Regions from separate parts of the Blautia sp. AF32-4BH genome, predicted to be linked through region 1. Evidence: riboswitches for the same ligand, from Rfam matches in the RefSeq annotation. Region 1 holds a riboswitch; each other region holds the start of a gene.
What was found. A riboswitch is a leader RNA that binds a small molecule or an ion and turns the genes downstream of it on or off. The one in region 1 is predicted to bind cyclic di-GMP.

Region 1 (3,279 bases):
ATTCCATTATCCCTGACTAAGAAACGGTACTTTGCATGGACGGATGAATTTGTTTCACATTCTTCTACCAGAAACTGAATTTCTCCACCTTCCTGCGTGTACTTCACTGCATTAGAAAGCAGGTTGCTGAAAATCTGCATCAGGCGAAGCTGATCCCCGTTCACCCACTCATGTCGGATATTTTTCTTTGTTGTAAGAATCTGTTTCTTTTCATCTATCTGTGAATGAAATAGATTATTGATTTCCTGTATAAAATTCAGAATAGAGAAATCATCGTATTTAAAAACTGTTTTTCCTGCCTCAATTTTGCTCATATCCAGAATATCATTAATAATCCCTAACAGATGCTGGGATGAAATATCTATTTTATCTGCATACTCTATTACTTTATCTTTATTTCCTGCATCATGTCTTATTAATGACGTCATACCAATAACTGCATTCATAGGAGTACGTATATCATGTGACATATTAAACAGAAAATTAGATTTTTCAACACTGGCTGTTTTCGCCTGCTCCAATGCTTTCTGCAGTTTTTTATTTAATTCCACTACTGTGTTTTCCGATTCCTGTGTCCTGTGCAGTAACATAATCATAAAAACAAATCCAGTTAAAAGCAAAACAATCAGTAAACCGCAGCCCCATAGTCTATATAACTTTTCATTGCTATTCCATCCGTTTTCAGGCATCACTTCCAGAATCCATTGACTGTCACCTAATTCGAAAGTATATGTGACAGGATCAATCATTTCCACAACTGAGCCATACACTTCTTCGTATGTTTCATCCCACGGTGCAATACTTTTAGACAACTTATATTCATAGCTAAAATCGGTAAGTGACTTTATAGAATCAGCGAATATATCCGGTACACGAATAATTACAATTGTAAATCCCCAAAATGTCCTTTCGCCATTTTTCTGCTCCACATACACCGGATTTCTTACAGCAATCCCGTTCCACCCTGTTTCAAAGAAAATGGTCCCTGCATGGTTATCACATCATTGTCTCTGGCATAACAAGATATCTTTCCTCGTTCTTTATCATAAATAAGATCTATCTTTCCAGCCTCATTTCCGTCTTCCGGATAAATCTCAGTCACTACGCCGTCTGGTGCGATCTGAATACTCTGGATATAATCTGCCATCATATTCTCTGCAACTTTCGAGAACATGGAAATTTTTCCGTTTTCACTAATAACAATCTGTTCAAAAGTATTTGTAATATCAATTCCCCTCACGATATCAGCCTTCATATGATCTGCATACGTTACTGCGTTTAATTCAGCTCTTGACCTTATCAAATCCCTTTGACTGCTATCCGCACGAATGTCTATATTCACCAGAACAACCAAACCGATCATCAATACAAATACCGGAATCCATAACTCTTTTTTTATCCTAAATGTATTTTTTTGTTCCTGTGCTGACTTAATTTTCTTCCACATAACCGATTTCCTTTACACCTGCGTTTTTATCTACTTCATTTTTATATTTTAGCATCCACCAATTATTGCCTGTTTTAGTTTCTTTTTAATCTCCAAAAATGAAAAAAGCATTGTCATTGCAGACAATGCATCTTTAACGTGGCAACTGGCTACCATTTTACAGGCCCTATAGCTTTGCGTCGCAGACTTTCATCTGTTTTGCCGTTTTTCTTATTATAGCTTTTAAACATATGAAAAAAAACTGGTTTTATTATACTCTAATGCTCGACTATGTACAAGAAAAACATTACCGTTTTAACGCCTAAAAACAAAAGAAGAACAGCCGATACATATACTCGAACTGTTCTCCTACTTCCGAAGTCCACGCAGCATTGACATTACTGTTTCCTGCTCATTTGTACTCAGATTGTTCCATATCCTTAAAACTTCTTTCTGTTTTTCTGTCAGATTCTCTGAATTACCTTCCTGAAAAAACTGTGATAATGTCACGCCCAAAGCTGCACATATTTTTTCAAGTGTAATCAGCGACGGCAGGTTTTCCTGCGCCATGATTCTTCCCAGTGATGACTGGGAAATTCCCGACAGCTGCGATAATCTATATTTACTGATATCACGCTTTTCACACAAAAATGTTATTTTATCCGCAATATACTTCTCTATCTGCAAGTAACTATACCTCATTTCCGCTATTACATGTTCTTATTGTACCTGTAATAATGAAAAAATATTAGTAATCAACTTTGCAAGTATTCATTCCCATTATAGGAAGTATACGGATAAAAAAATATAAAGATACTTTCGTTTCCGCAAAAGTCATTTTCGCTTATATCGTTTTTATAATAGCACAGACAGTTATGTTTGTCACATAAAAGTTTGAAACCTCAAACAAAAAAATAAGCCTGCCATCATCCGCAGATTTCTCCACAGACAACAGCAGGCTTCCTACTATCTCATCAACTCATTCACTTTTCTCTGCACTGCCCCATAATCATATCCCGCAGCCTGCAGTCTCTTCTTTCTGTCCCCGCCGTTCCCCACTTTCCGGCAATGACTTCCTTTGCTACAGTTTCCACACTCTTTTTGTTGCTACTTTTCACCAGCTCATTCACCTTCGCCTGCACTGCCGGATAATCATACCCTGCAGCCTGCAGTCTCTTCTTTCTGTCCTCGCCGTTCCCCCACTTTCCGGCAATCACTTCCTTCGCCACAGCTTCCACACTTTTCTTTCCTGTACCAGGATTCCCGCCGGTTCCTTTCACAGCCTTCTCATACTGCGGAGCCGCATATCCGCGGATATATCCCCATCCCAGGGGGATCACCCTTCTGTCAACCTTTTCACCCCGGTTACCTTCAATAGCAGTAATCATTCCCACCGGAAACCTCCTCCACAAAACCGATATGGTCACTGTACCCGTCATTCGGCTGTGTGGCCTTGTCCCAGTTATACACAATCACATAACCCGGCTCCGGCGTGATGGTTCCGTCTTCGATCCAGATCCCCACCTCCCTGAAGATCTTCACGTATTCCTCCACGCCGCACTCCCTGCCGATCAACTCACTGCATCCTGCCCTGATCCCTGCAGCAGACACACAGGTATCACACCATTCATCCGAATGCTGCACAACATCTCCCTGGTCTCCTTTAACCCAAACTGCAGAAGCGGGTTCACACCCAGGTTCATGGTCAGCCCATTATCCGGATCCAGAGCATAATACTCTGCAATCTGCGTCTGCTTGTTGGTGGAACTCACTGCCGTGTATCTGGTAATAAAATCCGAAAAGCTGGAAGAAAACCGGTGTCTCTGCTCCACCTTCATCACAGGATCCTTCCC
Region 2 (3,279 bases), on a different contig from region 1:
TTGTCTACTGGTATTAAAACTGAATCACTTCCGGCTCATCCGTAAAGGAGCTGATCATTGCCGTTGCGTTCTGGAAATTTTAAACGTCTCAACCTCCACAACCCGCTCTTTCCCTCTCGTTCCCCAGATCATCAGATGGACCTTATATTCCACCGAATCCCGTGCATAAAAGAATGGCTCCTCGCGCAGCAATGATGCGCGTTTTCCTTCGGCTTCCAGTATCTTTTTCCGTTTCATTGCCTGCTCCTGGATTTTTCGGATCTGGGTTCCTTCTTCGCCGGTGAAGCGTCGTTTCGGATAATTCTGTGCTTCGCGGGCCAGTTTTTTTTCCAGTAAATCCACGACTTTCGCGTGGCGGCTCGTATGCAGCAGTTTTGCGATCTGTTTTGCGAGGAGTTTTCCCTGCCATTTTTCATAAAGTGCAAGATACCACAGCAGCACTTTATCGCCTGCCTCCGATGCCAGTTTTTTCATCTCCGTAATTGCCTCTTCCGTCGCTTCCCACCACGGGCATGACGGTACGAGATACTGATCCGGCACGGCCGGGTAGCAGCAGAAATTGAGCGGCGGGAAATTGGCCAGCGATGCCAGACGCATTTCTTCCTCGGTGCAGAACGCCTCGCCGAGGTATTCCAGCTTGTCCCGCAGGATCGCAATACGGAACTCAATCTGCCGCAGATACTCGTATCCGTCCACCCAGAAATGACCCGTTTTTCCGTAATCAAACAGATGCACTTCCAGTGAAAGGCGGCTGAAAAACAGCGTGCACACCGTCTCTCCCTGCCGCACGATCAGAACGTACTGCTCCCCGTCTTTTTCCAGTGCAGCATCTATTTCTCCCTCGTATTCCTTCTGATACGTTCCCGTCAGCTCCGCGTCATGAAAAACGAGAAAGCTCTCTGCCGCATCGTTCATCAGATAGACAAGCCAGATCTCCTTTTCTCCTCCACCGTACCGCTCACCCGGAAGCAGCAGCTCGAACTGCCCCTGCGAAAGAAGCACATCCAGCCTTTCCAGTTCCTCGGTCCATGTGATATTTTCTGCAATTTCCATTCCGTGATTCTCCCCTGTTTTCTTTTACTTCCTATGATACACCATAAAAAGGCTCCACTGCAATCCAAAGCAGTAGAGCCCCTTCTCCAAATTTTTCTGTTATTAATCCGTCCCGTTATCCGGCGCATGCCGTCCGCACTTTCTCGTCCAGCGTCGTCTGAATCTCTTTTAAATTCACCGGTTTCGGAATATGCCCGCGTCCGCGCACCGCTTGCGGTCCGTTGCAAAGGTATTTGCTGTCATCGCAAAAATCGGAACATCATTGTCCTCACGCACACTGTTTCGAATTTTTTTCGTCGCCTCGATGCCATCCATCACCGAAATGTTCCATATTTACGCAGCTGGCTGCCATTTTACAGGCCCTGTAGCTTTGCGTCACAGCCTTTCGACTGCTTTGCCGAGATTCTTTTTTTATTTTAATTCATTGCTGTAAGACTCTCTTCTCCTTTCCCATCGGAATATGATATAATGACCTCTGGATTTTGGCAGATTACTGTTTTTAACATTGGAGGTGTACGATGAAATACAGACTCATAACAGAAAACGATTTAGAATATGTTGTCGAAAAAAATAATGAATACTACAACAATGTCGAAGGCTGCTGGACCTATGAAAAAGCCTATAAGAGAATTTATCAGGTACTCACAATGGAAAATTCCTGAAGTAAACTGCGGAATCGCAAGTATGTGTTTCGTCTTGAAAAAGCAGCAAAAATATAGTATAATATTTTTGTTTCTGACCTGGCTGAAACATTTATAATTCTTGTTTCTGTAGCTCAGCAGGATAGAGCGTCCCCCTCCTAAGAGAAAGCCGAGGCATTCCCCAAAGGGAAAAAATGAAAAACAACTTTCAGTTCGAATCTATTCTGAAAAATGCCAAAGGTGACAACAAAGCATTCCCCAATTTGGGGAACGTTCTAATGTTACCAAAGTAAAAAAATCTGTAGATTGACAACTCGAAAAAGAGTTGATAATCTTATATATGGCCGAAGGGAAAAATCCCAGAAACCCAGTAAAATCAAGGGTTTGCGGCATGTGTCGTCATAGCTCAGCTGGATAGAGCACTCGCCTCCTAAGCGAGGGGTCGGAGGTTCAAATCCTCTTGGCGACGGGCTTCAAAGCGTTCGAAAATGTTAGCTGGATTAGCTGACAGCGAACGCTTTTCTTATTTTCTAATCACGTTCGTGGCATGAAATTCCATTCAAAATGATCCATTTCCAGCTAACACAATCCGATTTTTGTTAGCTGACAGCTAATCAAAATCACCGGTTTGCAAACATGGTTTTTCAAGAGTCCAGCTAACATTTGGGTTCCGCTCTGTTGTCACCCCTTATTTGGGGATGTAAATCAGAGAAAAGGCAGGAAAAGAAACAATCTCTCCGAAACCTGCAAACATAAATTAGCTGAAACAGTATTCAATTCTATTAGCTACAGCTAATAGTCAAACGGCAATGTCTGTTTGGAACTTTTCTTACAACAAAAGTTCCAGGCAGGCATTTTTTATTTCCTGAATCCTGGAGGAAAGGAGTCAAGATGACTGATGCAAACAGACAATCAGGAGAAAAAGAAGAAAGAATCATAGAAATTGAGATTGAACGTCTCCGCCCTTTTAAGGAGCATCCGTTTCAGGTGAAAGATGATAAGGAAATGTTTCTTCTGCAGGAAAGCATTGAGAAATATGGAATCTTAAATCCGCTGATCGTCAGACCGGTACCGGATGGCTACTATGAAATCATATCCGGTCACAGAAGAAAACATGCTGCAGAGAAACTTGGATACCGTAAAGTACCGGTGATCATCCGGGTATTAAGTGAAGATGATTCCATCTTAAGCATGGTGGATTCGAATCTTCATAGAGAACGGATCAGCTACAGTGAAAAGGCTTTTGCTTACAAATTAAAGAATGACGTATTGAAAAGAAAAAGTGGTCGAAAAAAGAGCCAAGTTGACCACAAAAAAACAAGAAAACGTTCGATAGATATTATCAGTGAGGATTGTGGTGATAGCCCAAAACAAGTGCAGCGTTATATTTCACTGACAAAGCTGATACCAGAAATGTTGCAGAAGCTGGATGATGAAATTATTTCTTTTTGCCCGGCTGTGGAAATAGCAGCACTGAAAGAAAATGAACAAAGAGAACTGCTTAAAGCAATGGATTATGCACAGGCGATTCCGTCACTCTCACAGGCTCAGCGGATAAAGCAGCTGAGTAAAGAAAAACAGTTAT
Region 3 (3,279 bases), on a different contig from region 1:
AATGCAGAAATCTGTATGAAGAATTCCAAATCCGCTTTCCGGAAAGTGAGATTTTATATGCATATGGCTATCCGATTGCAGGAAACGACGAAAGTCATTTTGAAGAAGCGCTGCAGGCAGCAAAGCAGGCAGACATTGTGATACTGACGCTTGGCGGTAAGCACGGAACGTGTTCCATGGCATCAATGGGAGAAGGAATTGACAGTACTGATATTAACCTTCCAAAATGTCAGGATGCATTTATTCGCAAGGCTGCGCAGCTTGGAAAACCATTGGTTGGCGTTCACTTTGATGGAAGACCGATTTCCAGTGATGCTGCAGAGGAATATTTAGATGCTATTCTGGAAGCATGGAGTCCATCGGAAACAGGAGCAGAAGCAGTAGTTGATATTTTAACCGGAATATATAATCCGGGAGGAAAACTTCCGGTTACCGTTGCTTATGGAGTGGGACAGCTTCCGGTTTATTACAATCATCCATATGGTTCCTCCTGGGATCAGAGCGGCAGTATCGGTTTTGCCAATTATGTGAATATGCCGCACAGACCGAGATATTATTTTGGATACGGACTGTCGTATACAACATTTACATATTCGGATTTACATATCTCGATGGGAAATGAAAAGGCAGCAGATACGGTTCAGATCTCCTGCGCTGTTGAGAACACGGGAAGCTGTGAAGGAGATGAGGTCGTCCAGCTTTATTTACGAGATGAATATGCCAGCCTGACAAGACCAGTAAAAGAACTGGCAGGTTTTAAGCGCATTCACCTGCGAAAGGGCGAAAAGAAAACGGTATGCTTTGAGGTGAAAACGGATCAAATGGCTTTTCTGGACATTGATATGCACTGGAAAGTGGAAAAAGGACGATATGCAGTAGAGGTCGGAAGTTCTTCAGAAGATATTCGTTTAAGAGGAAGCTACTGTGTGAAAGAAAATAAATGGGTTGCGGGAAGAAACAGAGCGTTTTGGGCAAGTGCCGCAGCGAAATAAAAAGAACAGAACCGGATGCCATTTTATACAAAGCGGCATTCGGTTCTATTCTTGCGGTATTCCCGTGGGGAGCAGTTCATTTTTTCACGGAAACATTTTCCGAAATAGGACTGCTGGCTGAAGCCGGTCTGCAGGGCGATCTGTCCGATGGGAAGTGTGGTTTCTGTTATCTCCGTGATTTGTTTTCTATGTTTTGGCAATATCTTAATAATTTCTGCAGATATTTTCATATTATTTTTTCGATATAATAAGTATATTTGTTGTAAAAAGGATTGTAAAGGTAGTCCAAATGGACAATAATAGTTTATCACATACAACGTGGAATTGTAAGTACCATATGAACCAGAGCAGGAAAACCTGCCGTCGCTGATCACACTTGAAAAAATATGTGTAGCTTTGGGCGTGACATTATCGCAGTTTTTTCGGGAAGATAATTCAGAGAATCTGACAGAAAAACAGAAAGAAGTTCTAGGGATATGGAATGATCTGAGTACAAATGAGCAGGAAACAGTAATGTCAATGCTGCGTGGACTTCGGAAGTAAGAGAACAGTTCGAGTATATGTATCGGCTGTTCTTTTTTTGTTTTTGAACGTTAAAATGTTAATTTTTTTCTTGTGTATAGTAGAACACTAAAGTATAATAAAATCAGTTTTTTACATAAGATTAAAGCTATAATAAGGAAATTGGCAAACCAGATGAAAGTCTGGGACGCAAAGCTACAGGGCCTGTAAAATGGCAGCCAGTTGCATAAAATGAGATGCACTGTCTGTCTGACGGTGCTTTTTTACGGTGTTATTTCATAGACGTAACAATAATGATTTTATCAGGAAAGAATGAGGAAAATAAAAGTATGAAAAAGGCAAAACGTTGTCTGATAGCAGTGGTGTCAGGTGTACTTGTAGCATCTGCTGTCTTGTCTGGATGTGGACAGTCAAAGAAAGAAGTATCTATAAATGATGATCATCTTACCGTTTATCTGTGGGAAAATCGTTTGATGAAAAATATTGCACCCTATATCCATGAACAGTTTCCAGATCAGGATATTGAATTTATTATAGGTAACAATGATACCGATTTATACAGTTATTTTAAAGAACATGATGAATTACCGGATATTATAACAGTACGTCGATTTTCTGGAACAGATGCACAGGACTTACAGCCTTATCTTATGGATTTTGCTTCTTATGATGTTGTTTCCAAGTATTATTCTTATGCGGTGCAATATTATAAGAATGCGGAGGATGAAATCCAGTGGCTGCCAATCTGTGGTATTCCGCAGACGATCATTGCCAACAAAACACTGTTTGATCAGTATGGCGTAAAGATTCCAGAAAATTATGAGGAATATGTACAGGCCTGTCAGCAGTTTTATGATAATGGCATAAAACCGTATTCCATGGATCTTGGGGAAGACTGGTCTAATAATGAAATCATCCAGGCGGCGGCAATCGGTGAGTTTACAAGCCTGGATGGTATTGAATGGCGAAACGGTGCAGAGACTGCAGCGGATGAAGTAAAGTTTGATGATGTATTATGGAAACGTATTTTTTCAGAAACCAGTCAGTTTCTTAAGGACTCGCATTTTGGTAAAGAAGATATCAATATTGATATCAATACAGGAACCCAGATGTTTGTCGAAGGAAAATCAGCAATGTTTCATGGACATCCGACGGTTATGCAGCAGCTGCAGAAACAGATGGATGCGGAGCTGATCCGTATTCCTTACTTTTCACAGACATCGGATGAATCCTATGTGTACATGACTCCGTCCTTAAACATTGCATTTAACAAAAACCTGGAAAAAGACCGGGAGAAACTGGATACTGCGCTGGATGTGCTGGATTGTATGATTTCAGAAGAGGGGCAAAAGCTGATTGCGGATGGAAGCGGTGTTATTTCATTGAATACAGATGTTCCAACCATGATGCAGGATGTGCCTGGACTGGAAGAGGAAATTAATCATAATGCTGTTTATATCCGATATTCCGCCCAAAAATCATTTGATGCAAGTCTTGAGGCTGTTCACGGATTACTGTCAGGGGAAATGGATGAAATACAGGCTTATGATACTTTTCGCAGTGTAATGAATCGTAAAGATCCAGAAGAAAAAGCAACGGTGAATTTTGAAAATGAATATTCCATTTCACTGAACGATAGAAATGGCCGTGATGCAGCATCTTCCATTTTAACTACGATCAGAGAAGAAAATGATGCACAGCTGGCTCTGGCACCATATTATTATTTCACTTCTTCTATGTACAAAGGAGAATGCACCAGCAGCCG

Region 2: another riboswitch for cyclic di-GMP. It lies ahead of DWZ44_RS14295 (response regulator); the one in region 1 lies ahead of DWZ44_RS04775 (hypothetical protein).
Region 3: another riboswitch for cyclic di-GMP. It lies ahead of DWZ44_RS16125 (ABC transporter substrate-binding protein); the one in region 1 lies ahead of DWZ44_RS04775 (hypothetical protein).

What each region holds. Positions count from the first base shown of each region.
Region 1 covers NZ_QTVL01000003.1:1,611-4,889, reverse strand. The annotation lists partial or broken gene DWZ44_RS04780 (ATP-binding protein) at 1-548, opposite strand, end outside; gene DWZ44_RS04775 (hypothetical protein) at 944-1,447, opposite strand; cyclic di-GMP riboswitch class I at 1,585-1,660, opposite strand; gene DWZ44_RS04770 (helix-turn-helix domain-containing protein) at 1,796-2,113, opposite strand; gene DWZ44_RS19465 (hypothetical protein) at 2,393-2,485, opposite strand; partial or broken gene DWZ44_RS19460 (glucosaminidase domain-containing protein) at 2,599-2,814, opposite strand; gene DWZ44_RS18390 (CHAP domain-containing protein) at 2,798-2,968, opposite strand; partial or broken gene DWZ44_RS04760 (hypothetical protein) at 3,067-3,279, opposite strand, start outside.
Region 2 covers NZ_QTVL01000013.1:70,223-73,501, forward strand. The annotation lists gene DWZ44_RS14290 (DUF3878 family protein) at 55-1,053, opposite strand; gene DWZ44_RS14295 (response regulator) at 1,228-1,368, opposite strand; cyclic di-GMP riboswitch class I at 1,387-1,462, opposite strand; gene DWZ44_RS18255 (hypothetical protein) at 1,572-1,715, shown strand; tRNA gene DWZ44_RS14300 (tRNA-Arg) at 2,090-2,163, shown strand; gene DWZ44_RS14310 (ParB/RepB/Spo0J family partition protein) at 2,490-3,279, shown strand, end outside.
Region 3 covers NZ_QTVL01000019.1:3,949-7,227, forward strand. The annotation lists gene DWZ44_RS16110 (glycoside hydrolase family 3 N-terminal domain-containing protein) at 1-992, shown strand, start outside; gene DWZ44_RS19580 (helix-turn-helix domain-containing protein) at 1,016-1,222, opposite strand; cyclic di-GMP riboswitch class I at 1,669-1,744, shown strand; gene DWZ44_RS16125 (ABC transporter substrate-binding protein) at 1,844-3,279, shown strand, end outside.